3 regions of the Paenarthrobacter sp. NPDC092416 genome follow, and region 2 is predicted to be linked to each of the others. Evidence: riboswitches for the same ligand, from Rfam matches in the RefSeq annotation. Region 2 holds a riboswitch; each other region holds the start of a gene.
The links. A riboswitch is a leader RNA that binds a small molecule or an ion and turns the genes downstream of it on or off. The one in region 2 is predicted to bind S-adenosylmethionine.
Positions count from the first base shown of each region.

Region 1: linked by a shared signal. The riboswitch ahead of ACIQC5_RS04640 (hypothetical protein) and the one ahead of ACIQC5_RS19205 (DUF1737 domain-containing protein) in region 2 are both predicted to bind S-adenosylmethionine.
Region 3: linked by a shared signal. The riboswitch ahead of ACIQC5_RS03535 (aminotransferase class V-fold PLP-dependent enzyme) and the one ahead of ACIQC5_RS19205 (DUF1737 domain-containing protein) in region 2 are both predicted to bind S-adenosylmethionine.

Region 1 covers NZ_JBIVQG010000002.1:78,662-88,921, reverse strand. The annotation lists gene ACIQC5_RS04660 (amino acid transporter) at 1-96, shown strand, start outside; gene ACIQC5_RS04655 (DUF559 domain-containing protein) at 378-1,211, shown strand; gene ACIQC5_RS04650 (helix-turn-helix domain-containing protein) at 1,325-1,900, opposite strand; gene ACIQC5_RS04645 (sodium:solute symporter) at 2,169-3,710, shown strand; SAM riboswitch class IV at 3,936-4,055, shown strand; gene ACIQC5_RS04640 (hypothetical protein) at 4,071-4,433, shown strand; gene ACIQC5_RS04635 (hypothetical protein) at 4,430-4,621, opposite strand; gene ACIQC5_RS04630 (VIT1/CCC1 family protein) at 4,888-6,039, shown strand; gene ACIQC5_RS04625 (matrixin family metalloprotease) at 6,125-7,027, shown strand; gene ACIQC5_RS04620 (matrixin family metalloprotease) at 7,130-8,062, shown strand; gene ACIQC5_RS04615 (LOG family protein) at 8,059-9,204, opposite strand; gene ACIQC5_RS04610 (gamma-glutamyl-gamma-aminobutyrate hydrolase family protein) at 9,289-10,089, shown strand; gene ACIQC5_RS04605 (chitobiase/beta-hexosaminidase C-terminal domain-containing protein) at 10,210-10,260, shown strand, end outside.
Region 2 covers NZ_JBIVQG010000012.1:69,871-80,130, forward strand. The annotation lists gene ACIQC5_RS19175 (cupin domain-containing protein) at 1-467, shown strand, start outside; gene ACIQC5_RS19180 (hypothetical protein) at 561-1,397, shown strand; gene ACIQC5_RS19185 (PLP-dependent cysteine synthase family protein) at 1,589-2,641, opposite strand; gene ACIQC5_RS19190 (aromatic amino acid ammonia-lyase) at 2,635-4,263, opposite strand; gene ACIQC5_RS19195 (NtaA/DmoA family FMN-dependent monooxygenase) at 4,265-5,593, opposite strand; gene ACIQC5_RS19200 (SulP family inorganic anion transporter) at 5,747-7,438, shown strand; SAM riboswitch class IV at 7,515-7,627, shown strand; gene ACIQC5_RS19205 (DUF1737 domain-containing protein) at 7,642-7,908, shown strand; gene ACIQC5_RS19210 (rhodanese-like domain-containing protein) at 7,905-8,315, shown strand; gene ACIQC5_RS19215 (O-succinylhomoserine sulfhydrylase) at 8,317-9,525, shown strand; gene ACIQC5_RS19220 (hypothetical protein) at 9,636-10,260, shown strand, end outside.
Region 3 covers NZ_JBIVQG010000001.1:790,092-800,351, reverse strand. The annotation lists gene ACIQC5_RS03570 (50S ribosomal protein bL37) at 35-109, shown strand; gene rsrA (mycothiol system anti-sigma-R factor) at 215-475, opposite strand; gene ACIQC5_RS03560 (sigma-70 family RNA polymerase sigma factor) at 472-1,260, opposite strand; gene ACIQC5_RS03555 (DoxX family membrane protein) at 1,424-1,939, shown strand; gene aroA (3-phosphoshikimate 1-carboxyvinyltransferase) at 1,946-3,319, shown strand; gene ACIQC5_RS03545 (ribosome small subunit-dependent GTPase A) at 3,322-4,437, shown strand; gene hisN (histidinol-phosphatase) at 4,492-5,304, shown strand; SAM riboswitch class IV at 5,485-5,598, shown strand; gene ACIQC5_RS03535 (aminotransferase class V-fold PLP-dependent enzyme) at 5,631-7,025, shown strand; gene ACIQC5_RS03530 (class I SAM-dependent methyltransferase) at 7,283-8,077, shown strand; gene ACIQC5_RS03525 (metal-dependent transcriptional regulator) at 8,074-8,787, shown strand; gene ACIQC5_RS03520 (MFS transporter) at 8,833-10,260, opposite strand, start outside.

The DNA of each region.
Region 1 (10,260 bases), on a different contig from region 2:
TTCTTCGGCGAGGGCGAGATCGCACCGGTCACGCGGGAGGTCCTGCGCGAGGCAGAGCCGGACATCACGCGGCGCCCGTGGGTCCACGTGGGGTAGCTCCCGGCGTTCCCTCCCAGCTGGTGCCGCTCCCTCCCAGCTGGTGCCGCTCCCTCCCAGCTGGTGCCGCTCCCTCCCAGCTGGTGCCGCTCCCTCCCAGCTGGTGCCGCTCCCTCCCACTTAGTGACCACGGCACCAACGCCGGCCCCCGGAATCCCGGGGCCGGCGGTGCTGCGCAGCCCTCCAAACGTGGAGCAACTGGGAAGGAGCGGCGGAGCCAGTTACCCACATACGGCAAGTTGCGCGTTCCTGCCGCCGCCCAAAACCGGTGGACTTGCCGAATGGACGCACTCCAATACCTTCAAAAAGTGGGCGGGGTAGCCCGGACCGGGCAACTGCTGGACGCAGGATACTCGCGATCAGACGTAGCCAACTTAAGATCCCAGGGAGTTATCCAGCCGCGCCGAGGTGTCTTCTTGGTCCGGGATCACAAAAAGGAACTCGCCGCAGCCATCCGCCATAACGCCCGTGTTTCCTGCGCCAGCGCGGCCGAGCACTATGGGCTTTGGCTAAGGGCCGCACCCAGCCACCATCATTTGGCATGCCGACACGGCAATGGCACCGGATTCGTGAGGCACAGAACCGTCCGGTTTGATCCTCACCCCACACTGCCTGTAGCAGCAGTGGAGGACGTGGTGCTGCATGCCATGGTGTGCCTCGAGCCGCCCGCTGCGGCAGCAATGGCCATATCCGCCATCCGACTGCACGGCGTGCCGCTCGGATTGCTGAAGGATCAACTGGCTGCGGACAAGTCGCGGCCCGTCCTGACGGCACTGCGGGAGTTGGATCTTCGCGCGGAGTCAATCGTGGAAGTGGACGCGCAGCACCTGTTTCGCACCAACGGCATCGCATTCGACGCACAGGTATCCATCCCGGGGATCGGCCGTGTGGACATCCTCATTGAAGGTTTTCTGATCATTGAAGTGGATGGCTTCGCGTTCCACTCAAGCCGTAAGGCCCTGCGCAACGATCTGGCGCGCAACAACACAGCCACAGTCAAGGGCTTTTCAGTGCTGCGCTACCCTCCTGAGGTCATTTGGTACGAACCGGACCGCGTAATCGCTGAAGTTCGGGCAGTTCTGCAGCAACGGGCTGCTACGTTCCTCCCCAGTTAGTCCAGAGTTCGCCGCCCCCAAGCCCCGGAATTCCAAGGCTCGCCCCTTCGCAGGGCGCACAAATCGGGAGGCAACTGGGAAGGAGCGCGCCCCCGAGCAAGGGAAGTAGCAGGCTACCGACTCGCCGCAGGCACCAGCACCCAGAGCACCTCGACGGTTTCATCCGTGGGGTTGATCCAGGTGTGGGGTTCGCGGCCCGGGAAGGAGAGGGTGTCCCCTTCTTCAAGGTCGTACTCTTCGTTGGTGAGGATCAGCTTGATGCGGCCCTTGACCACATGCAGGACATCGACGTCGCAATCCACGGCATAGAGTTCGTTCTCACCCCGGCCCCGCGGCTCGATCGTCGCCTGCAGAATCTGGAGGCGCCGCTCGGAGCGCGCAGTGAGGAGCCGCTCCACGATCCCTTGGCCCCCCAGGGAAATGCGAGGACCGTCGTCGCGCCGTGTGAGGTGTGTTTCCGGAGCGGCAAACAAGTCGCCCACGGACACGGACAGGACCTGGCACAGGGTAACGAGCGAGGCGACCGACGGCGACGTCAGATCGCGCTCAACCCTGCTCAGGAAGCCCTTGGTCAGTCCGGTGGCATCGGCCACTTGTTCGATGGTGAGGCGCTGCGCCTGGCGGGCTGCGCGGATTCTGGAACCAATGGCAACGGGGACATTGCTTGGTTCAACGGGGAGAGCCTTCATTCACGAACCTTTCAGGCCGTTCTTGCGGCCCTGTCATTGCAGCAATACTAGCGGGATCACGGCCCAGGAGAGCCAGAACCAGCGGAACCATGACCAAAGCATCTTGACTGTTACTCCGATCACAACATATCCTCATAGGCAACAAGTGTTGTCTGTGAGGCACACAACACACATCCCCATCTCCCATCATCAGCACGGAGACTTCGGCGCTTCGCAGGAGTATCGTCGAAAACCCCAACCTTCGTGCATCAGCTCCAAGGAGCCACTCATGGACTCTTCGTTCATAAACATCGCCATTGTGGTGGTGTACCTGCTTGCCATGCTGGCGTTCGGCTGGTGGGGCAAGTCCCGCACCAAGAACAACAGCGACTTCCTGGTAGCCGGCCGCCGCCTGGGACCTTTCCTCTACACCGGCACCATGGCCGCCGTCGTCCTGGGTGGAGCATCCACCGTCGGCGGCGTCGGCTTGGGCTATAAGTTCGGCATTTCCGGTATGTGGCTCGTTGTCGCAATCGGCGCCGGCGTCCTGCTCTTGAGCTTGCTCTTCGCGGGCACCATCCAGCGCCTCAAGATCTACACGGTCTCCCAGATGCTGAGCCTCCGCTACGGCAGCAAAGCCACGCAGACCTCCGGAATCGTGATGCTGGCGTACACCCTTATGCTCTGCGCGACCTCCACCGGTGCATACGCCACCATCTTCGTCGTCCTCTTCGACTGGGAACGCTGGCTGGCTATCGCCGTAGGCGGTGCAATCGTGCTTGTTTACTCGACCATCGGCGGCATGTGGTCCATCACCCTGGCCGACCAGGTCCAGTTCATCATCAAGACCGTTGGCATCTTCTTCCTCATGCTCCCGTTCGTCCTGAATGCAGCGGGCGGACTCGACGGAATCCGTGAGCGCGTCGAGGCAAGCTTCTTCCAGATCGACGGCATCGGTATCCAGACGATCATCACGTACTTCGTGGTCTACACGCTCGGACTCCTGATCGGCCAAGACATCTGGCAGCGCGTCTTCACGGCGAAGACTGCCAAGGTTGCCCGCTGGGGCGGCGCCACTGCCGGCGTTTACTGCATTCTTTACGGTGTTGCCGGCGCTTTGATCGGCTTGGCCGCCCGCGTAGCCCTCCCGGACATCGACGTTGCCAACCTTGGCAAGGACGTGGTGTACGCCGAGGTTGCAACGCACATCCTGCCTGTCGGCATCGGCGGCCTCGTGATGGCTGCGGCTGTTGCGGCCATGATGTCCACCGCTTCCGGCGCCCTGATTGCCGCAGCAACGGTGGCCCGTGCTGACGTTGTTCCGTTCGTTGCCAGCTGGTTTGGCAAGATCATCAACACAGATGACACGGAAAACCCCGAGCACGACGTCAAGGCAAACCGCTACTGGGTTCTTGGCCTCGGCATCGTTGCTGTCCTGATCTCCATGGCTGCGCAGGATGTGGTGGTTGCGCTCACCATCGCCTACGACATCCTGGTAGGTGGCCTCCTGGTTGCGATTCTGGGCGGCCTCGTCTGGAAGCGCGGAACCGGCATCGCCGCTGCGTGGTCAATGGCAATCGGCTCGGTGCTGACGCTGTCCCTGCTGATCCTGTTCGCCACCGGAGTCATTCCGAGCGTTGACGGCGTCTACGCCAACGAACCGATCTACTACGGCCTGTTGGCGTCGTTCGTGGCCTACGTCGTGATCTCGCTCGCCACGCCGCCCACCGATCCTGCGGTCCGCGCCGCTTGGGACAAGCGCGTTGCCGGAGCGGTCTCGGACGAGCTACCGCTTGAGGCTCACCCGGTCAGCAGCCACACTCCCAACTAACCGGGACAGCTGCAGCCAAAGACAAAACAATAAGCAGTTCACGACGGCGGTGCCGCCCCTTTCCGGGGCAGCGCCGCCGTTGTGCTGTGCCCGGCGGAGTCCGGGAACGTTCGTTGTGAGGCCCGCTTTGCGCGCTTGATCGCGCATTTGGGGCGCAGAGCGGGCCCCGCAACAAAGGACTTTGGGGGTCCCGCCGTGTGGACGCATCCGGTAGTGTGGTGCCTGCTTCAAGAGAGGTGGCGCCAAGCTCCGACTGGCCACACACCAACCCCATGTTCACGGGTGGTTCGGATGAGGAAGCGGCCCGCCCCGGACCAGAGACAACCGAGCGGGCAAGAGCACTCCCCCAAGGAGCATTCCTTGCCGTACCAAGCCGTCATCCCAGCCGGACCACGCAGCGCCACGAGCAGCGCCACAACGCACAGCGGTACAGCAACCACCCCAAGCCCAACGTCCGCGCACCCAATCCGGGTGATTCCCGGCGTCGACGTCGTCCTGGGAACCGTCACTCTGATGGTGGGTGGCGGCCTCGTTCGTTACCGGCACCCCGAAGCACGGCTGATAGCCAGGGCCCTGGCGCAAGCTGTGCGCCCCACCCGTTGGTGTCAGTCAACGCTGACGCTGACCGTGACGGTTGCCGCCGTCGGGAAATCCGCAGGTATTGAGCGTCACTTCGGGTTCAGCCATCCGGAGGGCCCAAAGGATCACAGCGAAACGGCCTAGATTTCCTCGTCGTCCTGGCGGAATTCCTCGGCTTCGTCGAGCGGGACCACGCGCTCGTCATCGTCCGGGACGTCGATTTCGTCTACCCATGCTTCGTCGACTTCCTGATCCTCGCTGTAGTCGTACGCGGGGTCCGACTCGATGGTTGCCCGCGCCGGGTGGTTGGCGTGTGATTCGGTGGTGTCCATGCTGCAACCTCCGTCTCGTGGGCCCGAAAGCAGCCCGCTGACCAATTGCGGGGAGGCCCCCCGCCCCTGTCTATCCATCTGAGCACTGGCAATCCGAGGGGTCAAGACAGCGCTCAAAACGCGGGTGCGAGGGGCGTCGCACCCGCCGGAATTTACGGTGCACCGAACATTCCGGATAAGGAATACCAGCCAAAAATCCGCGCCAATAAGCGGTACAGTGGGCGTGCAATGGGGCCGCAACTACCCCACCCAGCACAGGAGAGAAAGTGCAGAAGCACCAGGAATCCCACCGTCCGTCGAGCCCCGCTCCGGACACCATTCCGTCAACGCAAGCTGCAGCGCCGTCGTCCGCGGACATCAAGCGCTGGCGGCAATACCTGGCCGATGAACGAGCCGAAGCTGCCGTCTACCGTGAACTCGCCCAGCGTCGCGATGGCGAGGAACGGCAGATCCTGCTGGCTCTCGCAGAAGCCGAAGGCCGGCACGAGGCCCACTGGCTCAAACTGCTCGGGGAGCACGCCGGGATGCCCAAGGCAGCCTCTGGCCGAAGCCAGCTGCTGGGTTTTTTTGCGCGCCATTTTGGATCCGTTTTTGTTCTGGCCCTGGCCCAACGCGCAGAAGGCCGCTCCCCCTACAGCACCGACCCTGCAGCAACCCCGGCCATGGCTGCCGACGAGCAAATCCACGAGGAAGTAGTCCGCGGGCTGGCAACGCGCGGACGCAACAGGTTGTCCGGCACTTTCCGGGCAGCGGTTTTTGGCGCTAACGATGGCCTGGTGAGCAACCTGTCGCTCGTCATGGGCATGGCCGCCACCGGAGTGCCCAGCCCTGTAGTGCTCATGAGTGGCGTGGCCGGTTTGCTGGCCGGTGCGCTGTCCATGGGCGCCGGCGAATATGTCTCAGTCCGTTCGCAGCGGGAACTGCTTAACGCCACGCTGCCCACGCAGGCAACGCTCACGGCGGCACCATCCCTGGATATAGAACACAACGAGTTGGTCCTGGTGTACCTCGCCCGCGGCATGACCCGCGAAGCCGCCGAACACCGCGCCGCTGAACGCATGGGTTTGTTCAGCTGCGACTGCGATCCCAGCCTCTCTTTCCACCCCGAAGAAGAGGAAACCGCCGACGAACACGAGAGTGTGGGCTCCGCGTGGGGCGCCGCCATGTCGAGCTTCTGCTTCTTCGCGTCCGGCGCGATCGTGCCCATTCTCCCGTTCATCTTCGGCATGACGGGGTTCGCCGCTTTGGTAGTAGCCGGCGCCCTGGTGGGCGTCGCGCTCCTGGCGACTGGCGCCGTCGTCGGGCTGCTGTCCGGAACCTCGCCGCTGAGCCGCGGGCTGCGCCAACTGGCCATCGGCCTCGGCGCGGCCGCAGCAACCTACGGGCTCGGGCTCGCCTTTGGCGCAGTGATCGTGTAGCCCGGATCCTGCCGGGTTTGGTCCGTCCTGTCCGCTGCCCGTAATGTTGGCTCGTTCCTCAGCGCACTCAGCGTGGACAGGCGCGATGAAGGGAAGACCAGTGGACTCGGACAGCCAGGACCGGACGCAGCCGCGACCGGCGGGATCAGCGGCACGCGTTGTCCGTGGCGTCCTGATGGCCGTCGCTGCCGCTGTCGGCGCCGTTGTGGTGAGCGGATTCCTCCACGGCGATCCCCGCATCACATCACTGATTCCCGGCGCCACCCAGGCCGCCAAGCCTCAAACCGAGGCAGGCAAAACGGTCCCCCAGCGCGCGCTCAATGCTCCTCCTCCCGGATTCGAGGAAGCCGACGCTCCGCTGGCCAAGCCCTTGCCGCCAGCCACCATCAACGAGTCCTACAAGTTCCTGGCAGTCAACGACGACGGCACTCCGGTGGGCTATTCGCCGTGCCGCCCGCTGCATTACGTTGTAAACGCCGCGGCCGCTCCCGAGGGAACCGATGCCTTGGTCACCGCAGCCATCGCGAACATCTCCGAGGCCTCCGGCATCCAGTTCGTCAATGACGGCACCACGGATGAGCTTCCTGCCGAGAAACGCGAAGCCTACCAACCAGCCAAGTATGGGGACCGGTGGGCGCCGCTGCTGATCTCCTGGACCAGCCCGGAGGTTGTTCCGCCCTTGGCCGACGAGGTGATCGGCACTGGCGGGAGCACCATGTATTCGCTCAACAACGGCCCCAAAAGCTACATCAGCGGCAGCCTTCAGCTCGACTCGCCGCAGGTAGCCGAGCTGCTCGCAGAGCCCGGCGGCGCGGACTACGTTCTGGCCGTCATCCAGCACGAACTGGGCCACGTCATGGGTTTGGACCACGTGGACGATCCAGTCCAGCTCATGTATCCGGAGATCGGCGCTCCGGACGGCTTGGCCGCAGGCGACCTCACCGGCCTGCACTTGCTCGCCACCTCGCCGTGCCGCAAGGACATCTGACAAGTTCGTCATGGACTCCCGCGGCCGTCGGTTCTATGCTGACGGAAACGGCCGACGGCGGCACCCCACTGTCCGGTTCGGGCCGCCGCGTCAGGGGGTTCCATGGAACCTTATGGGTCGCCACAATGGCCGGACCCCTATCCCCCTCCGCCCAACTCGCCGCCGCACGAACCCACGCCGCCGCACCAGCACGCACCGACGCCGCCCATCAAGCACAGCAGCGTCGCGGCCATCCTGTTCTTGTTCACTATCCTCGGCTTGGTATGCGCCGGCGCCTACTTCAGCGGTGACTTGCAACAGCTTCTGTCAGGCTCCGCCACGCAAAGCCACGCACCCCGCCCGGGGTTGGTGCCGTTCGGCCAACGCGAGGATCCGTTGCCCGGGCTGGAAGAAGCCGACGCTCCGCTCGGCACCCCGCCGCCCTTGGACCGGACCAGCACGGCCTACAAGTTCCTCGCGTTGAAAGCCGACGGCACTCCGTTGGCCTACTCCCCGTGCAGACCCATCCACTATGTGGTCAACAGCGAGCTCGCACCGGACTCCTGGCAGCCTTTGGTGGAGGAAGCCATTCAGCAGGCCAGCTGGGCTACTGGACTCCGGTTCATCTACGACGGCCGCACCACCGAGGTACCTTCCACCAGCAGGAACGGCTATCAACCCGAGAGGTACGGGGACCGCTGGGCGCCCGTGCTCATAGCCTGGACCACCCCCGAGCAAGTGCCCCGCCTCACCGGCCAAACCGTGGGATTGGGCGGGAGTTCGTCCATCGGCCTGAGCAACGGCTACAAGGCGTACGTGACCGGCACAGTGTCGCTGGATGCGCCCCAATTCGCGGGGATCGTTGACACACCAAGGGGCCAGGAGATCGGCGTGGCAGTGATCATGCACGAGCTTGGCCATCTGCTGGGCTTGGACCACGTGGATGATCCACGTCAGCTCATGTATGACCAGGCATCATGGGTGCGCGAATACGCCGCCGGCGACCGGACGGGTCTGGCCCAACTGGGCATGGGCCCTTGCAGCAAAGACTTTTAGCGGCTCACGATCTCCAACGCCTCATCCACGGTGTCCACCAGGAAGATCCGGGTGGCCATGGGTTTGCCCTTCGCCAGGCTTTGGAGCATGGGCCACACAGGGTACGTCCGTTCCCAATGTTTCCGCCCCACCAGGACCATGGGAGTGATGGTCTCCGGCGCTCCGTAGTAGTTCTCGCACGCGTCCTGAAAGATCTCTTGAACGGTCCCTGCAGCCCCGGGAAGGAACACGATCCCGCCGTTGCAGAGCTCCAGGAGAATCGCCTCCCGGACCGCGTTGGCGAAGTATTTGGCGATGTGGGTGGCGAACAGGTTGGGCGGCTCGTGACCATAGAACCATGTGGGAATGCCCAGTGACGCGGTGCCCACCGGATAACGCTCGACGGCGGCGGCCGCCTGGCGCGCCCATGCCGTCACGGACGGGCGGAACCCCGGTACGACGGCGAGCGCCTGCAGCGCGTCTGCGGAGTCGGCGTCGGGCAGTCCACTGAGGTAGGCGCCCATGTTGGCCGCTTCCATGGCGCCGGGACCACCACCGGTGGCTACTGTGAACCCGGCTTGTGCCAGAAGCCTCCCCAAGCGGGCGGCGTCAGCGAATTCCGTGGTTCCGCGCTGGGCAGCATGCCCGCCCATGACACCCACCAGCTTTGTTCCCGCGAATTCGCCTGCATCCAGAAGCTCATCCAGGGTGTCGCCAATGGCATGGTCGTGCAGTGCTGCGGCCAGGGTGGCATCAAGGCTGCTTCGTTGGCCGGGGAGGATGCTCCACTGATAGACCTGTGCATCCAACGTGGCCTCGTACTCTGTGGAGGAGATGTCCTGGTCTTTGGCGGTATACAGTTCTTTGGCCGTGTAGAGGCTGCCGCGGTACGGGTTGAACGGAACTCCGCGCAACTTGGGAAAGATGAGCGCGCCGCGAGCCCGCAGGCTGTCCTCCACGCCGTCGTCGAACGTACATCCAAGGAAGATCGCACCTTGCGGGTCCAGCGCCTTGAGGTCCCGGGAGCGTCCGCGCAGGTCCAGCGACTGTGCATGCCAGCCGTGCATCGATCCCGCGCCGGCTCCCACGAGCCGATCAAAATGGACCACACTCTCCACGTCGAGGGTCCGCGGGCTGGGGTTCAAGGCGCCGGAGGGAGTCATGGTTTCAGCGTAATGGTGGGACAAGCTCAGCGGACTCGTGGATACCGTTTGTGTGTGGAGCCCGGGTTCGGTGCAAGATGAAGGATGCAGAGTTCAGAAGCCACCCCTGACGCCCGTCCGCGCATCGGCGTTCCTGTCCGTCTCAGCAGTTCGGACAACCCGGATGCCCGTGTGGGAGAGGCCAACGAACTCTTCACATACATCGTGGACCTCCTCCGCCTGGCGGGGGCTGATCCGGTCCTGCTGACACCGGTTTCTGCCGACAGCGCTGGTCGTCTCGCCGCGGAAATGAAGCGGCTCGACGGCGTGCTGCTGCCGGGCGGCGGCGACATTGAACCGCGCCTCTACGGGCAGGATCCGCTGGATTCCCTGTACGACGTCAACCCCGATCAGGACCATCTGGACATGGATGTAGCACGCGCAACGCTCGACGCCGGGCTGCCGCTGCTCGGTGTCTGCCGGGGTCACCAACTCCTGAACGTGCTCTATGGCGGGACCTTGATCCAGGACATGTCACCGTCAGCCGTGACTCATAACGGGCTGAGCCCAAGCGACCCTTCTGCGAGTGAATGGGCTTGGCACGACGTCGTGCTTTCTCCCGGGTCCAAGGCCGCTGCGCTCTATGGCGCACCGAACGGGACCACCATCAAGATCGCTTCCGGCCACCACCAAGCGGTGGACACCGTGGGCGACGGCCTCGTCGTTACAGCAATAGCCGACGACGGCACGGTGGAGGCCTTGGAAGACCCCTCCCGCTGGGCTGCCTCGGTGCAGTGGCATCCCGAGGCGAATCAACTCCCTGACGCCGAGCGGATTGCGCCGTTCAAGGCGTTCGTGGACGTCTGCCGGGCCTCTATGCACCACCGTCCGGGAGGTGTATCGTAACTCGCACCGCATCGCGTTCAGCCGGCTGAAGCGATTACGGCGCATAACTCCATTCGAATAACGTCCCTCTTGGGCGTTGTAAGTTTGCCGGCTGGGGGGCCCAACATCTGCTCGAGGAGCATGGTTGTGGACCGTCCAAAGTACTTCCGCCGCATCATTTCTCTTTTGTTG
Region 2 (10,260 bases):
CGTCGGGCGTTGGTGGCTGGTTCGCGCCCGCGATGGTGAGCGACGAGCTCATCGCGGGTTCGGCATTGCCTCCGCGTTTCGGCTGTGACCATCCGCTGTACAGCTCCAACTGGTACCTGCTGCAGGCGGGCGAAGTGCTGCAATTGCACACGCTGAAGCAGGACGAGCTGTGGTTCTTCCACGTGGGAACGCCCATCCAGCTGCACGTCTTTTCGCAGACAGGTGGGTACTCGGAAACGGTCTTCGGGCCGGATCCGGACGCCGGTGAAATCCTGCATGGAGCGGCGCCGCATTCCACGTGGTTCGGTGCCGAGCTGGCTGGGCCGGGGTTCGCCTTGGTCAGCTGCAGCCTCTCTCCCGGCTACGAGCCAACGGATTCTGCAAAGCCCACGGGTGAAGATGTGGAGGCGCTCGTGGCGCAGTTCCCTGACCAGGCGGAGTTGATCCGCCGACTCGCGGTCGGGTAAAGCGCTACTCGGAGTGCGCCCGTTGGGGGACGGGCGCACTCCGCTGTGGCGGCCTGTAGCCTCATTGCATGAACAGTATGGGGGTGCTGGCCAATGACTGGGACCGTGCGTAGTCGGCGACGATGGTGGCTGATCATCGCACTTCTGATAGCCGCGGCAGTAGCTGCCTATCCCATTGCGCTGGTGGTCAAACATATGATCGGCAGTGCTGTGGGGCCGACAACTGTGGCCCACAACGCCGATGGAACCGAGCGGACAATATTTTGGCGTGACTACCCGGGTGTCGCTGGGATTGACCCGCAGGAAACGCTTGATGGACCCTCGCCCGAACAGGCGTTGGAGACCGGCCGGAAAATGATCGCTGAGATCAGATCTGCCCTCTCTGCAGAGCTTCAGCTTGAGTGGGCGACCGACTATGACCCTTCCGGCACCGGCGGCCCGCTTGTCAGGCACGTTTCCAACGGTTTCGGAGGTACGTCGCTGTTATCGGTTGTGAACGGCACCGAGTCGCAGAGCACGTCAGTGCCGGAGACATGGGCTGGAAAGCAGCGGGCCGTCGACATCATCGGCGACGTCGCGGACAAGTATGGATTCGGAGAGCCTGCCTTCGACGACCTCGCCGCCTGGTCCGATGAGGATCGCGTCCGGGATCTCGGCGGACGAACCCCGGATCAACAGGTGATCGTTTCCGGCATGGTCCCCGGGCCCGCTGGCCAGTGGCTCTCCTTCAGGTTCCAGGATCTTTCGAAGGACACAGACGGCAGACTTGAAGAGCGGCTCCGCCCACCGGCAGGAAGCGGATGGCAGCTGAACACGGTGGCCCTCAGCTACGGGGCAAACGGACTTCTGGCGGAAGAAGACCGCGCTGCGTTCGAATCCCGGCTTCGGCCGTTTCTCGGGCTCACGCCGCCGGCGCCGCTGGAGAGTTGATACTTACTGGACGGCTGAACGGCTGAACGGCGGGACGGCCCGACGGGACGTGAGAGACGGTCCACCCAAACCCGACGGGACGTGAGAGACGGTCCACCCAAACCCGACCGGACGTGAGAGACGGTCCACCCAAACCCGACCGGACGTGAGAGACGGTCCACCCAAACCCGACGGGACGTGAGAGACGGATCCTAGTCGGCGGCATCGGCGGCGAGGCGGATGCCGTTCTCCGCCAGCCACACCGGGTTGAAGGCCTTGCTCAGGTAGTTCGTGCCGGCGTCGGGCGCTATGGCCACCACTACCGAACCGTGAGGCGCGGCGCGGGCCACCCGCAACGCGGCGGCGACGGCGAGCCCGGACGACGGACCCAACGCCAGCCCTTCTTCATCGAGCAGCCGGTGGACGGTGGAGTAGACCTCATCATTGGGGATGCGCACGAAACGGTCCACGATGGAGCGGTCAAATGCCTTGGGCCACTCGGGCTCGGGCCAGGAATTGCCGACGCCGTCCACCAGGATCTCCCCAGGGTGTCCGCCGCTGTACACGGAACCGTAAGGGTCAGCCCCAACCACTTCCAGATGCCCGCCCGGCCGTGACGCTGCAACCTGTTCCCTCAGGTACCGGCCGTTGCCGCTGATGGTCCCGCCGGTGCCGATGCCGGCCACGAAATGGGTCACCAAACCCTGGGTCTGCTTCCAAATCTCGGGTCCCGTGGTTTGGTAATGTGCTGCAGGATTGGCCGGGTTGTCGAACTGCATGGGCCTCCACGCGCCGGGGGTTTCGGCGGTGATCCGCGCCGCCACGGCACGGGCGTTCTCCGGCGATTCGGAGGGCGCGCTCCAGTCCGTGAGGATCACGCGGGCGCCGTAATTATGCAGCGCGGCGAGCTTCTCGTGCGAGATGGTGTCACCGGTGACCACCACCACCGGATGCCCGGTCAGGCGCCCAATCAGCGCCAGGCCGATCCCCGTATTGCCCGACGTGCTCTCCACAATCGTCGCTCCCGGCCGCAGCTCCCCCGACCTTTCCGCCGCGCGAACCATGCTCAGCGCAGTACGGTCCTTGATGGATCCGCCGGGGTTTTCCGACTCGAGTTTGATGTGGATGCTGCTGCCCAGGCCGCGGCCCATGGCCTCCAGCTTCACCAGTGGCGTGTTGCCCACTCTGTCCAGGACAGAGACATCGAGCCCGTCCGGCACCGCCGCCGCGTGGACGCCGTGCTTTCGGGTTGCTGTTTTCACCATGTCCCGCCTCCTTCGGCTTGTGCCACTTCACGGGCGGCGGCCCCTCGGTTCGCGGCAAAACGGTCGGCCGGAGCAGCCACAACCAAAGAGTCCACAACCAACGCCTCCCGCAGCTCACGCCGCGCCCGCTCTACCAAGTCAGGTGCCGATGGCCGGTCCGTCAGCACATCAGCAAGTCGACCCACGACGGCGCCGGTCCCCTTTCCGAGCGGCCGCGCGGCTCCCGCTTCAAGCAGCAGGTAAGACGCCGTCAGCGCTTCGATCGTCAAAAGCTTTTCGGCCGCGTCCAAGGACTTCTCCAGTTGCTGCAAGGCAAGCGGCGCAAGGGTGGAATGGTCCTCGACGTCGGCCGAGAGGGTTGGGGCGCCAAGGGTCGCCGGTGCCGCCAGGAACTTCAGTTCGGCCAGCAATCCGGCGGCGGAGTACCACAACAGCCCGGGCAGTTCCTCCTGGGCAAGGCCTGACTCCGACGTCGCAGCCTGCAAGTGCTTCGCCCGGATGGCCCGCTGGGGCGGATACAGCTTGGCGATGCGTCGTTCGCTGGAAATCCCCACATGCGCGAGGGCCAACCGCAGGCCTTCAAAGGACAACGCGAGCTGCATGGGTTGGAAGTTCCCACCGGACACCATCAGCCCGGACTCGACATCCGCCAACGGGTTATCCCCGCGTCCGTTCAATTCCACGTTCAACGCGGCGCCGAGTTGTGAAACCAAGGCGCGAAAAGCTCCGTGGGTCTGCGGCGCCGCACGGAAGGAGAGGGCATCCTGAACCGAAACTTCGGGACGGATGTCTTCCAGCCACCCGCCGCTGAGGAGACGGCGCACTGCAGCGGCCGATTCGCGTTGCCCGTCCACGGCCTTGGCCGCCTGGATTGCCGGCGAAAACGGGCTGAGGTTCCCACCGTCGTCGTACCTTGCGATCGTCTCCAGCGATAGTGAAAGCGCGACGTCGGCCAGTTCCGCAAGCTGCTGCAGCCGCACCAGAGCGAGGGTGCCGGCGCCCACCGAATACGCGTTGGCACTGACCAGCGCGAGTGCCTCCCCGGGCGCCAGGCGCAATGGCTGTAGTCCGGCGTCGGCGAGCGCCTTGGCCCCTGGCACCAGCGTGCCATCAGCATCGAACGCCTCCCCCTCCCCGAGTGCGACGGCGGCGACGGCGGCCAGCTGGGTCAAGTCCGAGGAGCCCACCGAGCCTTCGCGCGGGATGGCGGGGAACACTCCGCGGTTGAGCAGCTCGGCATAGAAGCTGGCGGTTTCGGGTCGTACGCCGGAGCCGCCACGACTGAAGCCGATGAGCCTGGCCAAAATCACGGCTCGTGCAGCGGAACGGTCCAGATACGGGCCGACGCCGCTGTTGTGATACCTGACCACCTGGATTTGGTACGCCAGGATCGACTTCTCCTCCACAGCGGTGTCCCGCCCGGAGCCGAGCAAGGTATTGAGCCCGTAAACCCGCTGACCCGAGGAAGCAGCCCGTTCCACCACCTCCCGCGAATGACCGATCAAAGACAACGCATCTTGGTTGAGTTTCACGTGAAACGTCGGATCCAACGCGGCTGCGGCAATGGCTGGGGCGTGCACCGCCAAGGTACCGATCACCAGGGTCTTGGGCGTGGAGGACATGTCAGAAGTCCAAGAGGTTCTGCCGGAAGCCGCCACTGCCGTAGCTCTTCCTCAACAGGCCGCGGCGCCTGAGCTCGGGCGTGAGCTTGTCCAGCACGCCGTGGACGGTCACGGGGTCCACGAAGCCGGAGAACAGGAAACCGTCGCCACCGACAGCCGAGCCGGTCTCCTCGAGGTAGTCCGCAATTTCGCCCACCGTGCCGATGATCGAGTCCCCGGCACCGCCACTGCGGGCCTGCAGGATCTGGCGCAGGGTGGAACCGGGAGGCGCCGCCTTGGCAAAGTGGTCCAACGTGCCCTGGTTGCTGTTGGTGCTCAGCTCGGGCAGCGGGGCGTCGAGGTCGAACTGCTTGAAGTCGATGACCGAGAGATAAGAGATCGAGTTAAGCTGGCTGTCGATGTCCCGCTGGGTGAGCTGCCGGCGCTGGGCCCGCAATTCCTCCGCTTCAGCGGTAGAACCAACCACCGTGGGCTTCAGAACGAAAAGCACCTTGACGTCGTCCGGATTCCTGCCCGCCTTGGCCGCCTCAGCACGGATCGAATCCCTGTAGGACTTCATGCCGTCAACGCCACGGGCCAAGGCAATCGCCACATCCGCATGCCCGCCCGCGAACGCCTTGCCCCGAGGCGACGCGCCGGCCTGCACAAGCACCGGCTCCTCCGGCAGGGGCGCCGTGTTCAGCGGGCCTCGGACCTTGAAGAAATCGCCTTGGTGGTTGATCGGGTGAACCTTGGTGTGGTCGGCGTACACCCCGGCGTCCACGTCCTCAAGGACCGCACCAGGTTCCCAGCTCCGCCAAAGCTGCCTGACGACGTCGACGAATTCCTCCGCTTTCCCGTACCTCAAGTCGTGCTCGATCTGCTGGTCCAGCCCGTAGTTCTGGGCCGCGAGGTCGCTGCCCGAGGTGACCACGTTCCACCCCAACTGCCCCTCAGAGAAGTGCTGCAGCGTGGCGAGGAGCCTGGCAGCGGTGAAGGGCGGATAGAAGGAAGCGCTGACCGTGGGCACGATCCCGAGGTGCTCGGTCGCGGAAAGAAGGTACGGGACCAACGCGAGAGGATCGTGCTTGGGCGCAAAGGAAGCGTGGGCCAGCGAGACCTCGGCGGTGCCGCCGTAGGTATCGGGAACCGTGAGGGAATCCTCGATGATGAACAGGTCCAGGCCGGATTGCTCAAACGCCCGGACGGCCTCCTGATACAGGGCGGGTTTCTTCCAGTCGTAGCCCAGGCTGTAGCCGGGAGTCCCCCAACCCTGGACTCCGAATCCGTGGCCCACAAACCAACCAAAATGCAGCATGGGCTTGAGTGTAGAACTGCTCCGTCCGTTCACCGCGACCTGATTTCATGCGAAGTTACAGGGGGTCGTACTGCGTCAATTATGCTCCCGTAGCGTCACATTTGGAGGCGCCTCGGACCGCCCCGGATTTCCACATACGGCGATCGGCATGTTCCACAAACAGCCGGGGTCGGGAATGATCGCTCTATGAGTGCACCAACCACACGCCCTTCCGCCAAGGAGTGGCTGTCCAGCGTCTGGGCGCTCAAAGGCTATAAGCGCGAATGGTTGCGGCACGACATCGTGGCGGGCGCGGCATTGTTCGCACTGCTCGTGCCCGCGGGCATGGCCTACGCGCAGGCAGCCGGGCTCCCTCCCGTCACCGGTCTCTACGCAACCGTGGTCCCGTTGCTGGTTTACGCCGTCGTCGGGCCCTCCCGAATCCTGGTCCTGGGACCCGACTCCGCGCTGGCCCCAATGATCGCCGCGGCGATCGTGCCGCTGGCTGCCGGGAGCAACGAAAAGTCCGTGGCGCTGGCCGGGCTGCTTGCCGTGCTGATCGGGGTGATCATGATGGCGGGTTCAGCGCTGCGGCTCGGCACCATCACAGGTCTCCTATCCAAACCCATCAGGCTCGGCTACTTGAACGGAATCGCGCTGCTCGTGGCGCTTTCCCAATTACCTGCCTTTCTGGGGATCGAGGCCGACGGCGACATCCGGGAAAAGCTCGCGACGGTCACCGCAGGGGTGCTGAACGGCGCTATCAACCTCACGGCCTTGCTGCTCGGCGTGGGGTCGCTGGCACTCATCTGGATCCCCCGGCTCCTGAAATGGAAGGTTCCCGGCGTCCTGCTGGCGGTGGTTGGCTCGTGCATCGCGACGGCGGTTTGGGGCCTGAACGACGGCGTCAAAGTCACCGGCGTTTTGCCGCAAGGCCTGCCGATGCCGGCCCTGGGCGGAATTGGCTGGGCCGACGCACTCACCTTGCTCCCAGCCGCCGCAGGCATCGCCCTGATGGCTTTCGCGGACACCGGCGTCCTGTCGCAAACCCTGGCAGCCAAGGAAGGAAACCGGGTCTCCGGGAACAGGGAAATGGCAGCTCTGGGGGCAGCCAACGCTGCCACCGGGCTGCTGGGCGGATTCCCCATTTCAGGGAGCGCCTCCCGGACTCCCGTGGCCGTGGACGCAGGCGCCAAATCCCAAATGACGGGTGTGGTGGGCGCAACCCTCGTTCTGGCGTTCATGCTCCTGGCCCCCGGTGTTACCGAGTACCTGCCCTCCGCCACGTTGGCCGCCGTGGTCATTGCCGCGGCCATTGCGTTGGCGGATCCAGGCGGCGTCTGGCGGCTGCTGCGTATGAGCCGCAGCGAATCCGTAGTGATGGTGGCAGCGTTCCTCGGCGTTCTGCTGGTGGGCGTCCTCCAAGGGATTGTGGTGGCCATGGCTTTGGCCCTCCTGGATTTTGTGCGCAGGGCGTGGGATCCGTACCGCGCCGAACTCGGCTCCGAAGAGGGCCTGCCCGGCTATCACGACCTCGCCAGGCACCCGGACGGCGAACGGGTCCCCGGGCTGCTCATCCTGCGCTTCGATGCCCCGCTGTTCTTCGGCAACGGACAGGTCTTAGCGTCGTTTGTCCGGGAAGAAGTGGACGAGGCTCCAGACGACATCACCCACGTCATCCTCGCTGCCGAGCCGATCACCGGGATCGACACCACCGCGCTCGAGGATCTGGTCACCCTGGACGAGTGGCTCGCCAGGAAAGGGGTGGATTTGGTGTTCGCAGAGCTCAAAGGGCCCGTCAAAGACAAACTGATCCAGCTAGGCGCCGCGGCCCGTTTCACGCCGGACCACTTCTTCCCCACCACCGGCGCTGCAGTCCGCGCACTGAGGCGCGGCTGACTCAAGCGCGCGCCGGTTACGCAACATGACGACGACGGCGGTGCAGCCCGCCGTCGTGGATGTTACGTTTTTCTTGAGTAATGAGCACCAGCGTTAAGCCCTGACTTGCTGGTCGGCAACCCTCTCTCCGGCGGGGTGCCTCAGGTGACTACTCGGCGTATCGACACTTCGAATCTGCAAGCGTGACTGAGGAGCACCCAGCAATGTCTGAACCCACTGAAGAAAAACTCTCCTACCGCCTGATTACAGGTCCCGATACCCGTGATTTCTGCGAGCGCATCCACAATGCCCTCGCGGAGGGCTACGTGCTGCATGGCAGCCCGGCCGCCACTTTCAACGGCACCGACGTGATCGTGGCGCAGGCAATCGTGCTGCCCACCGCGATCGCCAGTGCCGATGCCGCCGTCGCCTCAGCTGTTGACAAGCTCGAGAACTACAACGACGAAGAAGCATTCGAGGGACACGCATGAGCTACGCAGGTGACCTGAGCCCGCAGGATGCGTGGGCAAAGCTTGAACAAGGTGCCATTTTGGTGGACGTGCGGACCGAGGGCGAATGGGCCCACATCGGCATTCCGGACACCAAGGCCACTGAGAACGATCCCCTGTTCATCCAGTGGAACCTTGCCGGTGGCATCCCCAACTCGCGCTTCCTCGAGGACCTGCAGCAGCAGGCACCCGAGGGCGACGGCGTGGAACTCGTCTTCATCTGCCGCTCAGGACAGCGTTCCATCTCCGCTGCCATCGCCGCGACGCAGGCCGGTTTCACTGCCTACAACGTGCTTGAGGGCTTCGAAGGCGAGCCGGACCGTTACGGCGAACGAACAGTGAATGGCTGGAAGAACCGTGGCCTGCCGACGAACCTGGGGACCGACTAAAGTGACTTTCAATCCCGATGCCGCCAGCTGGAGCCCCGATACTCAGGCAGTCCGCGGCGGCCTTGACCGAACCAACTTCCAGGAAACTTCTGAGCCTGTCTTCCTGAACTCGGGCTTCGTCTACGAATCCGCCGCTGCCGCGGAACGCGCCTTCACCGGCGAGGACGAACGCTTCGTGTACTCCCGCTACGGCAACCCATCGGTGGCGACGTTCCAGGAGCGGCTGCGGCTGCTCGAAGGAACCGAGGCGTGCTTTGCGACGGCGTCAGGCATGTCCGCGGTCTTCACCGCCTTGGGTGCTTTGCTGGCTGCCGGCGACCGTGTGGTTGCTGCCCGTTCCCTGTTCGGCTCGTGCTTCGTGATCCTCAACGAGATCCTGCCGCGCTGGGGCGTGGAAACAGTATTCGTCGATGGTCCCGACCTTGAGCAGTGGCGTTCCGCGCTCTCGGAGCCGACTACCGCTGTGTTCTTCGAGTCACCATCGAACCCCATGCAGGAAATCGTGGATATCGCCGCGGTCAGCGAGCTGGCGCACGCGGCCGGTGCCACCGTCGTCGTCGACAATGTCTTTGCCACTCCCCTGCTGCAGCGCTGCGGCGAGTTGGGCGCGGACGTGATTGTCTACTCCGGCACCAAGCACATCGACGGCCAAGGACGCGTCCTCGGCGGCGCCATCCTGGGCACCAAGGAATTCATCGACGGCCCGGTCAAGCAGCTCATGCGTCACACCGGCCCGTCGCTGTCCGCGTTCAACGCCTGGGTACTGACCAAGGGGCTTGAGACGATCGGGCTGCGCGTGAACCACAGCTCGGCGTCGGCCTTGAAGATCGCGGAATGGCTTGAGCAGCAGCCCGCCATCAGCTGGGTGAAGTACCCGCTGTTGAAGTCGCACCCGCAGTACGAGCTCGCCGCGAAGCAGATGAAGGCCGGCGGCACCGTGTTGACGTTCGAGCTGCTCCCCTCCGCGGGACGTTCTGCCAAGGAATCGGCGTTCGCGCTGCTCGATGGGCTCAGCGTCATCGACATCTCCAACAACCTTGGCGACTCCAAGTCCCTCATCACCCACCCGGCCACCACCACTCACCGGGCCATGGGTCCGGAGGGCCGTGCGGCGATTGGGTTGAGCGACGGCGTGGTCCGATTGTCCGTTGGCCTGGAAGACGTGGACGACCTCATCCTGGATCTGGAGAAGGCCCTCAAGCAGGTCTAGTTTTTGGTTGTTCGGGAGGGGCGTGGAGTCATTGACTCTGCGCCCCTCCCGGCGTATTTTCGGCAACATATCGAGCCCTCGTCTCGTACTTCCAGTCGAAGCGGTATGCCATGAACGGAAAACGTCCTTACCGTCGCGCCGGCGCGGTCATCGTAGCCGGGTCCATCGTGTGGCTCACGGGGATCTCCCCGGTGTCGCGCGTGTACATCACCGCCGATCCTGCCGAGCGGCTCCGCATGCTCGTGGACGGCGAGCGCGGCTGGATCGTCGGCCATCATCTCGCCGCGGCCGGTACCGCCGCTGTTCCCATGGGCTTCGCCGCTTTCGCACGAGCCCAGCATCCCGGAATATCCAAGACCTGGGCCGGAGCCGCGGCCGCAGCTTTGCTCGGCGGCGCCCCGCTCTTCGTCTACAGCCTGTCGCGCCGGGCGTCGGACCTTGAACGCTTCGCCTACTTCCGAGGCTCGTCCTTTCCGTTCATGGCTTATTCGGCACTCCACGTTGCGGCCTTGGCTGCCCTCGGAGGGAGTCTGCTGACCTCTCCCGCCAAGCGGTGGGTCGGCATCACGGCTGCTGGTGCGGCGACCCTCTATGGCACCATCCTGATGGTCAAGAAGGACATTCCGCCGTTCGCGTTCTATCTCGTCGAAGCGACTGTGGGCGCCTACTTGATGGGGTGGGAGCCTCCGGCCGACGTTGTACGGGACGCCGACGTTGTACGGGACGCCGACGTTG
Region 3 (10,260 bases), on a different contig from region 2:
TTTATTGAGTACCAATAATTAAAGGAGGCCAGCTATGAGCAAGCGTGCACGTAAGCGTCGTGACCGTAAGCGCGGCGGCGCAAACCACGGCAAGCGTCCCAACACCTAAGCCAGCGGCTTAGCGTAAAGGCTTAAAAGCGAGGGCCCCGGAAACCAGACGGTTTCCGGGGCCCTTGGCGTTCAGCAAGAGTGCCGTTGTCAACGCCCTTGGGCGTCAGGCGTCCACGGGCTTGATGGAGTGAATCCTGTCCAAAATGGAATTCTTCAAATTCTCGGGCGCCGATTCCGTGCAGGAGCGCTTGACCATGGTCCGGATGAGGCACTCAAGGTCATACTGCTCAGCGCACTCCTCGCAGGTGTCCAGGTGCTGCTTGATCTCCGTGAGGTCCTCGCGGGTCAGCGCGCCGTCGAGGTACTCATAGATCCGCTGCATTCGCGTGTCGTCGCAATCGCCCAATCCCTGGCAGTCGCTCATTGCTCTTTCTCCTGATTGTTGCTCCCGGCCGTGGCCTGGTCTTCGGTGTGGGCCTTGAAGCCTCGTTCTGCGGCGTAGTCCGCCAGCATGTCCCGCAGCATCTTCCGGCCGCGGTGCAAGCGCGACATGACAGTGCCGATCGGGGTGTTCATGATCTCTGAAATTTGCTTGTACGCATATCCCTCGACGTCCGCAAAGTAGACAGCCAAGCGGAATTCTTCCGGAATGGACTGAAGCGCGTTCTTGACGTCCGAGTCCGGGAGGTGGTCAAGTGCCTCTGCTTCCGCCGACCGCAATCCGGACGACGTGTGCGATTCGGCCTTGGCCAGCTGCCAATCCTCGATCGTGTCCGAATTGGACTGCAACGGCTCGCGCTGTCGCTTTCGATACAGGTTGATATACGTGTTGGTCAGAATGCGGTACAGCCATGCCTTGAGATTGGTTCCCGGCTTGTACTGGTGGAACGCCGAGAAGGCCTTGGTGTAGGCCTCCTGGACGAGGTCTTCCGCGTCGGAGGGATTCCGCGCCATCCTCATGGCTGCCGAATACAGCTGGTCCACGTACTGCATGGCGTCGCGCTCGAAGCGCAGCCGCCTCTGTTCGGATGTTTCCGTCGTGACATCGACGACGACGGCATCGGTCGCGTCATCGGCTGCTTCGTACATGGCCGCTGCGGCCGGTTCAATGGTGCTCATCGATGCCAAGTCTACTGTCAGCTCCCGGGAAACCGGCCGCACACCGTACTCGGGCTCCTGTAGAACCGCGCGGTCCTTAACCAAAGTCAAAAAACCAACTCCGTTCAGCGAAGCGGCAACAAAATGCCGCAGGCCGGACTCCACCGCACCTGACCTTCACAACGGTGGCTGCTGGGTAATTATTCCGCAAAGATGCAAGACTAGAGCAGACTGCACCCCGTCGAACACGGCAAGCCCATCCAGGAGGCAAGACATGTCTGTAATCCGTTTTCTCGCGCGGCCCATGCTCGCATCAAGCTTCGTCGTCGCAGGTCTGGACAAGCTCAAGAACGCGGATGATACGGCCAAGCAACTGTCACCGATCCTGCGCCGGGCCTCGGAATCGCTGCCGTTTCCCGCTGACGAAAAGGTCCTTGCCCGGGTAATAGGCGGCGCACAACTGGGCGCCGGAGCCCTGCTCGGCCTGGGGAAGCTCTCCCGCTTTGCTGCCACAGTGCTGGCCTTGACGTCGGCGCTGAACTCCTACGTGGAGTGGCGCTCGGCGGACATCACCACCAAGGAAGGCCGGAACGCGCGCCGCGCCCAACTCCTCAAGAACATTTCCTTGACCGGTGGCGTCCTTCTGGCCGCCGTCGATACCGAGGGTCGTCCCAGCCTGGCTTGGCGCGCCGAGCACTTGGCGTCCGACGCGAAGAAGGTCACCGGCAAGCAGTTCAAGCGCGCAGACAAGGCCGTTCGCAAGGCAGTAGATAACGCAGTTGGAGCATAAGGAAGCATGACAGGTACCACCGCAGCAAACACCGACCCATCAAACGACGCCACCACTCTGCCCTTGTGGCCGGCCCCTTACGCGCGGGGCCCTGTGGACGCCACGGTGACGGTGCCCGGGTCCAAATCACTCACCAACCGATTCCTCGTGCTTGCGGCGTTGGCTGAGGGACCGTCACGTCTGCGGGCCCCCCTGCACTCACGGGACTCAGCTTTGATGATCCAGGCTCTCCGCCAGCTGGGCGCCACTGTCACCGAGGTTCCCGGCGATGGCAGCTACGGCCCGGACCTGAGTATCACGCCGATGGATCCTGCCGCGTCCGCGGCGGATACTTCCATTGACTGCGGCCTTGCAGGAACCGTCATGCGGTTCGTGCCGCCCTTGGCCGCACTGCGCAACGGCACCACGGTCTTCGACGGCGACCCGCATGCGCGCAAGCGTCCCATGGGAACCATCATTGAAGCCTTGGTGGCACTCGGCGTCCCCGTTGGCGCTGAAGGCGACCGGACGCCGTCGGCCCTTCCCTTCCGCGTAGAGGGCACGGGCGATGTCCGCGGGGGCCACCTGGTGATCGACGCCAGTGCGTCGTCGCAATTCGTCTCGGCACTGCTGCTCGTGGGAGCCCGCTTCACCGAGGGTCTTCATTTGGAGCACGTTGGGAAACCTGTACCCAGCCTTGATCACATCAACATGACCGTGGCGGTCCTTCGGAGCGTCGGCGTCAAGGTCGATGACTCCGTCCCCAACCACTGGCGGGTATCCCCAGGCCCCATCCGCGCGTTCGACCAGCGGATTGAGCAGGACCTGTCCAACGCTGGTCCTTTCCTTGCCGCGGCCCTGGCAACCAAGGGCACGGTGAGGATCCCCAACTGGCCCACGGAAACCACCCAAGTGGGCGATCTGTGGCGCAGTATCCTGGCCACCATGGGTGCCACTGTCACCCTCACGGACGGCACGCTTACGGTAACAGGCGGATCCGAGATCAAGGGCGCCGACTTCGACGAAACCAGTGAACTCGCACCGACCGTAGCGGCCCTGTGCGCGCTGGCCACCGGACCGTCCCGGCTCACTGGCATCGCCCACCTTCGCGGCCATGAAACCGACCGGCTTGCGGCACTCGTCGCGGAGATCAACAGGCTTGGCGGCGACGCCGAGGAGACTGTCGATGGCCTCATCATCCGACCGGCCACGCTGCACGGCGGAGTCGTTCACAGTTATGCCGACCACCGCATGGCCACCGCGGGCGCCATCCTGGGGCTCGCCGTCGAAGGCATCCAGGTTGAGGACATTGCCACGACTTCCAAGACCATGCCGGAATTCCCGCAGATGTGGTCAGGAATGTTGACCCCGTCCACCGGCACGGATGAGGCCAGCAACTAATCATGGGCCGCGACGCACGCTCCTGGGACGAATCCGATGTCCGGATCCGCCCCAACAAAAAGGGATCACGACCCCGGACCAAAGACCGCCCCAGCCACGACGACGCCGTCATTGGCAGGATCATCACCGTCGACCGCGGCCGCTACACGGCCGTGGTGGGAGAAGATTCCGCAAATGAACGAGTAGTCATCGCGGCCCGCGCCCGCGAACTCCGGCGAAACCCCGTAGTCCCCGGCGATTTCGTTGCTTTGGTGGGCGACGTTTCCGGTAGCCCCGACACGCTCGCACGGTTGGTCCGCGTGGAGGAACGCAAGACGCTCTTGCGCCGCAGCGCCGACGATACCGATCCCATCGAACGTGTCGTCGTCGCAAATGCCGACCAACTGGTCGTGGTAGTTGCGGCAGCCAACCCCGAACCCCGCACGGGCTTCATCGACCGCGCCCTCGTGGCAGCGTACGACGCCGGCATCGAGCCGCTGCTGCTCGTCACCAAAGCGGACGTCAAGGACCCTGCGGAACTGTTGGCCAACTACCTCAGCTTGGACTTCCCGATCATCATCAGCCGGACAGCCGACGCCGATGCCTCCGGGATCGATGCCCGTTCGGACGATGGCCTGTCAGCCCGGTTGGACAGCGACGCCGTCTCGCAGCTCCGCGCCTACCTGGACGGCAAAGTCACCGTCATGCTGGGCCACTCCGGCGTGGGCAAATCCACTATGGTCAATGCGCTGACAGGCGCCGAACGCGCCACGGGCGGCGTTAACGCCGTCACGGGACGTGGCCGGCACACGTCGTCGTCGGCGCTGGCCTTGAAACTCCACGAAGCTCCCTCCGGCAGCTGGATCATCGATACTCCCGGCATTCGTTCCTTTGGTTTGGCCCACGTGGACGCCGACCGCATCCTGCATGCCTTCCCGGACCTCGAACCGGGCACGCAATCGTGCGACCGTGGCTGCAAGCACGATGCCACTGCGATCAATTGCGGCCTCGATCCTTGGGTCAACGAAGGCCATGCCGGACCGTCCGGCGTGGCCCGCCTTGGCTCCCTCCGCAGGCTTCTTGGCGCTGACCCGCGTCTTGAAGCCAAAGAAGCCAAGGAACTGGGAACCGTCAACTGAGCCTTGGGGCAACAGGTCCCCGACTGGAGGAACGTTTCACGGTAGTTTGGTGACATGACCCAACCCGTTTCCAGCTACAACGATGACCTGCGATTGGCCCACGTCCTGGCCGATTCCGTGGATGCCCAGACGATGGACCGCTTCAAGGCACTGGATCTGCAGATCGAAACCAAGCCCGATTTGACGCCCGTTACGGACGCCGACAAGGCTGCCGAGGAGGCTATCCGCGGCCAACTCTCGCGCTCTCGCCCCCGCGACGCCGTGCTGGGCGAGGAGTTCGGCAGCAGTGGTCATGGCTCGCGTCGTTGGATCATCGACCCCATCGACGGCACCAAGAACTTCGTCCGCGGCGTTCCCGTCTGGGCCACACTGATCGCCCTCGTCGATGAGGGCGAGCCCGTGGTCGGCGTCGTCAGCGCACCCGCCTTGGGCAAGCGCTGGTGGGCAGCGAAGGAGATGGGTGCTTACATGGGCCGCTCACTCGCCTCGGCCACGCGCCTCAAGGTATCCAACGTTTCGCGACTGGCAGACGCGTCGATGTCATATTCGAGCCTGACCGGTTGGAAGGAACGTGGCAATTTCGACGATTTCCTGGGTCTCACCGACGACGTCTGGCGCACACGCGCCTACGGCGACTTCTGGTCCTACTGCCTGGTGGCAGAAGGCGCCGTGGATATCGCCTGCGAACCGGAGTTGAACCTCTACGACATGGCTGCACTGGTTCCGATCGTCACGGAGGCAGGTGGACGCTTCACGTCGCTGGAGGGCGAGGATGGGCCGTTCGGCGGCAACGCCCTGGCAACCAATTCAATCCTGCACTCCGAAGTTCTCAAACGCCTCAACCCCGGATTGGACGACCTTCTCTGAGTCTTTGCACAGGCGCTGAAACGCTTCTTTGCAGAATTTTCGACGGCGGCCGCCCCCTTTTGGGGGCCGCCGCCGTTTTTTCTTCGCCAGATTCGCCATTCGTCAATCCAACGTAACAATCGACTTAACATAGCGAACTGACTTTGGAGCGTGCGCGCGGCTTGCCCTAACCTTTTTACAGGTCACGAGTGCCAGCGCTAAACCCCGGTTTGCTGGCCGGCAACCCTCCATTCGCGGTGGGGTGCCCCGGGTGACGACCTGGCCGGTCCGGAACGGATGCGGCAAGCGCGGATCCCCCTTTGGGGGTCCCTCTTGAGTGAGGTCCCATGAGCACTGTTACGTTCAACTCCACTTTCCTGCCGTCCTCCGATCAGCAAACGGCTGCAGCACGGCCCCTGGCCGCCGTGACGGGCGCGGAACTGCAAGCTCCCCTGATCCAGGGCGGCCACGTGCGGTACGCAAACCTCGACTACGGAGCATCTGCCCCGGCACTGACCATCGTCTCTGCCTACCTCAACGAAGTCCTGCCCTACTACGCCAGCGTCCACCGTGGCGCTGGGTACGCATCGCAAATCAGCACCTCGGTCTACGAGAACTCTCGGAACATCGTTCGCGAATTCGTCGGTGGCCGGCCGGACGATTCCGTGATCTTCACGCGCAACACCACTGATTCCCTGAACCTGCTCGCCGGCTGCCTGCCGCACGTCGACGGCCAGCCGACCGGCGGGGTCCTGTACCTGGACATCGAACACCACGCCAACCTGCTTCCTTGGCAAGGTGTTCCGCACCGCAGCGTCATCGCGGCCTCGACCCTTGCGGCGACGCTGGCCAACCTTCGTGCCGAACTCAGCCAGGGTGGCGTATCGCTCCTGGCTGTCACCGGCGCTTCGAACGTCACGGGCGAGATCCTGCCGATCGCCGAACTCGCCTCCTTGGCCCATGAATTCGGCGCCCGGATCGTGGTGGATGCTGCCCAGCTCGCACCACATCGCCGCATCAACATTGCCAAAGCCGACGTCGATTACGTCGTGTTCTCCGGGCACAAGCTCTACGCTCCGTTCGGGGCCGGCGTCATCGTGGGTCGTCCGGATTGGCTGGACGCCGGTACACCGCACCTCGCCGGTGGAGGGGCTGTCCGTGAAGCCCGACTCGATTCGGTCAGTTGGGCAACAGGTCCGGCACGACACGAAGGTGGCTCCCCCAACGTCCTCGGGGCAGCAACACTGGCGCGCGCAACCCAGGTTCTTGCAGGCCTCGACCAGGAAGCCTGGCACGCCCACGAGGCTTCGATCCGTTCCTATCTGGTGGAAGGACTGCGGGCGATCGACGGCGTTACGGTCCACCAGATCTTCAGCGACACGGAAGACACCATCGGTGTGGTCAACTTCTCGGTTGAAGGATTCGACGCCGGTTTGGTCGCCGCCTACCTCGCCGCGGAGCACGGAGTCGGCCTGCGCGATGGCCGTTTCTGCGCCCACCCGCTCCTCAAGCGCCTCGGCCTTCCCTCCGGCTCGTTGCGGGCCAGCTTTGGCGTCGGCTCACGGCTGGAGGATGCCACCCGCCTGCTGAACGGCATCGAGGAACTCAAGCGCACGGGACTCGGCTGGGACTACGTGGTGGACGAGGGACGCTGGGTGCCAGCGAACGATCACCGCGTCTATCCGGAATGGGCCCCCAACACGCCGGGCACCGCCGGCGCTGCGCCCTGCACAGTGGACTAGACGGCAGCACGGTGGACTAGACGGCACGGCACGTGGACAAGGCTGCGCGGTGGATCAGGTTGCGCGCTCGAACGGACAGCCTGGCCGACTCAACAGCATCACCGATTGTGTGCGGCTTTGCTGATCGCCCCAGTGCCCAGTGCGGTAAATTCGTAGGGTAACTTTGCGATCCCCAAAGGAGTCTGTGCGTGTCCTTGCGTTCCCATGGTGATCAAGGCTCCCTGGCGGGTCCTGGCTCCCCGGCTGGTTCCGTTCCCATGGCTGGTCCTGGCGGGCCCAAACTGCATGCCACCCGCCGTCATGAACTCGGCCAAAGTTTCCAGGACGGCGGCGAGCACTACCACCGTGTGCGGCCAGGCTACCCGGCAGATTCCGTGGACTGGCTCCTCCCGGCGGGTGCACGTTCCGCCGCGGATCTCGGCGCTGGCACAGGAAAGTTCACGGCTCTTCTGGTGGAACGCGGACTTGAGGTAACCGCCGTCGATCCTTCGACGGACATGCTCGAACAACTTCGAAAGGCGTACCCGTACGTCACGGCACTGGTGGGGACGGCCGAGGCTACAGGGCTGGCGGACTCAGTATTCGACGTCGTCAGCGTTGCCCAGGCCTGGCACTGGTGCGATCCCCTCAAGGCCAGCACGGAGATCGCCCGGATCCTGCGCCCCGGCGGAGTCCTCGGGCTGGTCTGGAACCAGCTGGATACGTCGGTACCTTGGGTGCACCGTCTCTCCCGCATCATGCACGCCGGAGATGTGCACAAGCCGGGCTTCCGTCCCGTCGTCGGCCCGGAGTTCCATGGCCTGGAAAGCCACCTGACCCGGTGGGAGGACTCCGTTACTCCGGAGGACATCATGGAACTGACCAAGTCCCGCAGTTACTACTTGCGCGCCAATGACACTACGCGGGCCAAGGTCCTTGGCAACCTCGAGTGGTACCTGCATACGCACCTCGGGCATGACCGCGGCAAAACCCTTCAATTACCGTATTTGACGCAGACCTGGCAGGCCCACAAGATTCAGCGTGGCCCGTTCACGGTAGGCTTGGGGGTGTGAAGACCAGCGCGCCCTCCTCCTCGATCGAGGACTACGTCAAGGTCATCTATTCCTATACGGAGTGGCAAGACAAACCCATTACGTCCTCTCAGCTTGCACAGCGGCTCGGAGTTGCGAATTCCTCCGTCTCGGAAATGGTCCGAAAACTCAAAGACCAAGGTCTGGTGGACCACCAGCCCTACAGCGCCATCCGGCTGACTGCCGAAGGAATGCGCCTGGCGCTGGCCATGGTGCGACGCCACCGGCTCATTGAGACTTACCTCGTCGAGGAACTCGGCTATAGCTGGGATGAGGTTCACGACGAAGCCGAGATGCTCGAGCACGCCGTGTCGGACACCTTCATTGAGCGCATGGCGGCCAAGCTGGGCCACCCGGAACGGGACCCTCACGGCGACCCCATTCCTGCCGCAGACGGCTCCGTGGAGTTGCCGCACGCCTACCGGATGATCGAGCTCGACCAAGGCCACTCTGGCAGGATCACGCGCATCAGTGACGAGAACCCGGACCTTCTCCGCTATCTCGCTTCCGAGGACATCGCCTTGGATGCGGCAGTGGAGATTGTGGGCAGGAAGCCATTCGGCGGAGCACTCGTGGTCCGCATTGGCACCGGTCCCCAGCGCCGGGAATTCGATCTCGCAGACGAAGTTACCTCAGCCCTGTGGGTTCAGAGCGCGGACGTGCACGAGGGATGTGTCCTGCCCGTAAGGTAACCCGGGACCACAAGCCGCCAACGGCAGAGCCGGCACGCACCAAGGTCAGGTACGCTGGTCGCTCGTGCCGCCGTCGTCGGGTGCTTTTTCGACCGTAGCTTCCAGCACAGGGTTCCGGATACCGATTGCGGACGCGAGTCCCCCCAGAATGAACAGCACCGCGGTGACCACCAGGGCATTGTAGAGCCCCTCGCGAGTGAACACCGGCCCAACGATCAGCCCAGCGAAGGCTATGCAGATCAGGCCGGCAATACGCGCCACTGCGTTGTTGACTGCAGAGCCAATTCCGGCTTCTTCCTGAGGAACAGCACCCAAAATGGCCGCTGTCAGGGGTGCTACCAAGGTTGTCAGTCCAAGACCGAAGACGATCTGGCCGGGCAGCACCTGGGTCCAGTAATTCAGCGGCTCCTGGACTGTCAGGGACATCAGGAAGCCAACTCCGCAGAGCAACGGCCCGGCCGTCATGAACCACCGTGGACCGTACTTACCGGCCAGGCCACCAAAATAGGACGCCGTGAGCATCAGGATGATGGTGGCTGGCAGCAGGGCAAAGCCGGCTATGGTAGCCGCCATTCCGCCCACCTGCTGCAGGTAGATCCCCAGGACAAAGAACCCCAGCGAAATGGCGCCATAAATGGCCAACGTAGCCAGGTTGCCCCAGCCGAAGTTACGGATGCCGAACAACCTCAGTGGCAGCATCGGTTCGGCTGCCCGGGCTTCGTGGAGGAGGAATAGCACCATCGCGAGAATTCCCGCGGCCAACGGCACCCACACGAGAACGCTTCCCCAGCCCATCCTGCCCTGCTCGATGAACGCGTAAACAGGACCGCCCAGCCCGATCATGGCCAGGAACGCTCCGAGGTAGTCGATTTTTTTGCTCTTGTCCCTGGCAGCGTCAGAGGCACGGAGCCCTGCAAGGATGGGCCAGATCGCGGCTGCCGGTACAACGTTGATGAAGAAAATGACGCGCCAGCTCAGGAGATCCACGGAAAGGCCGCCGATCAACGGGCCAACAATGGCCGCTGCGCTGGTCCAACCCGACCACTGGCCGATTGCCTTGGACTGGGCAGGACCGGAAAATGACGTCACGATCATCGCGAGTGAGCTCGGCACCAGCAATGCCCCGGCGATCCCCTGCAACGCCCTGGATACCACCAGGACTTCGCCGTTCCACGCCAATCCGCACATGACCGAGGTCAGGGTGAAACCCGCGAGACCCCACTCCAGGATCCGTGCCCGTCCGAAATGGTCCGACAACGAACCGGCCACCAGGATCAGCGCACCAAGCGTCAGCAAATACGCATCCACTACCCACTGCTGGATCACGAGCCCGCCGCCCAGCTCGCGTCCTATTGCCGGCAGTGCGAGGTTCACCACAAACCCATCGAGGATGGCGATGAAGGAAGCCACAATCGCCACGGCAAGAACGCGCTTTTGGAGCGGGGTGCTTGGCAGCAGGGCCACTGGGTCCGT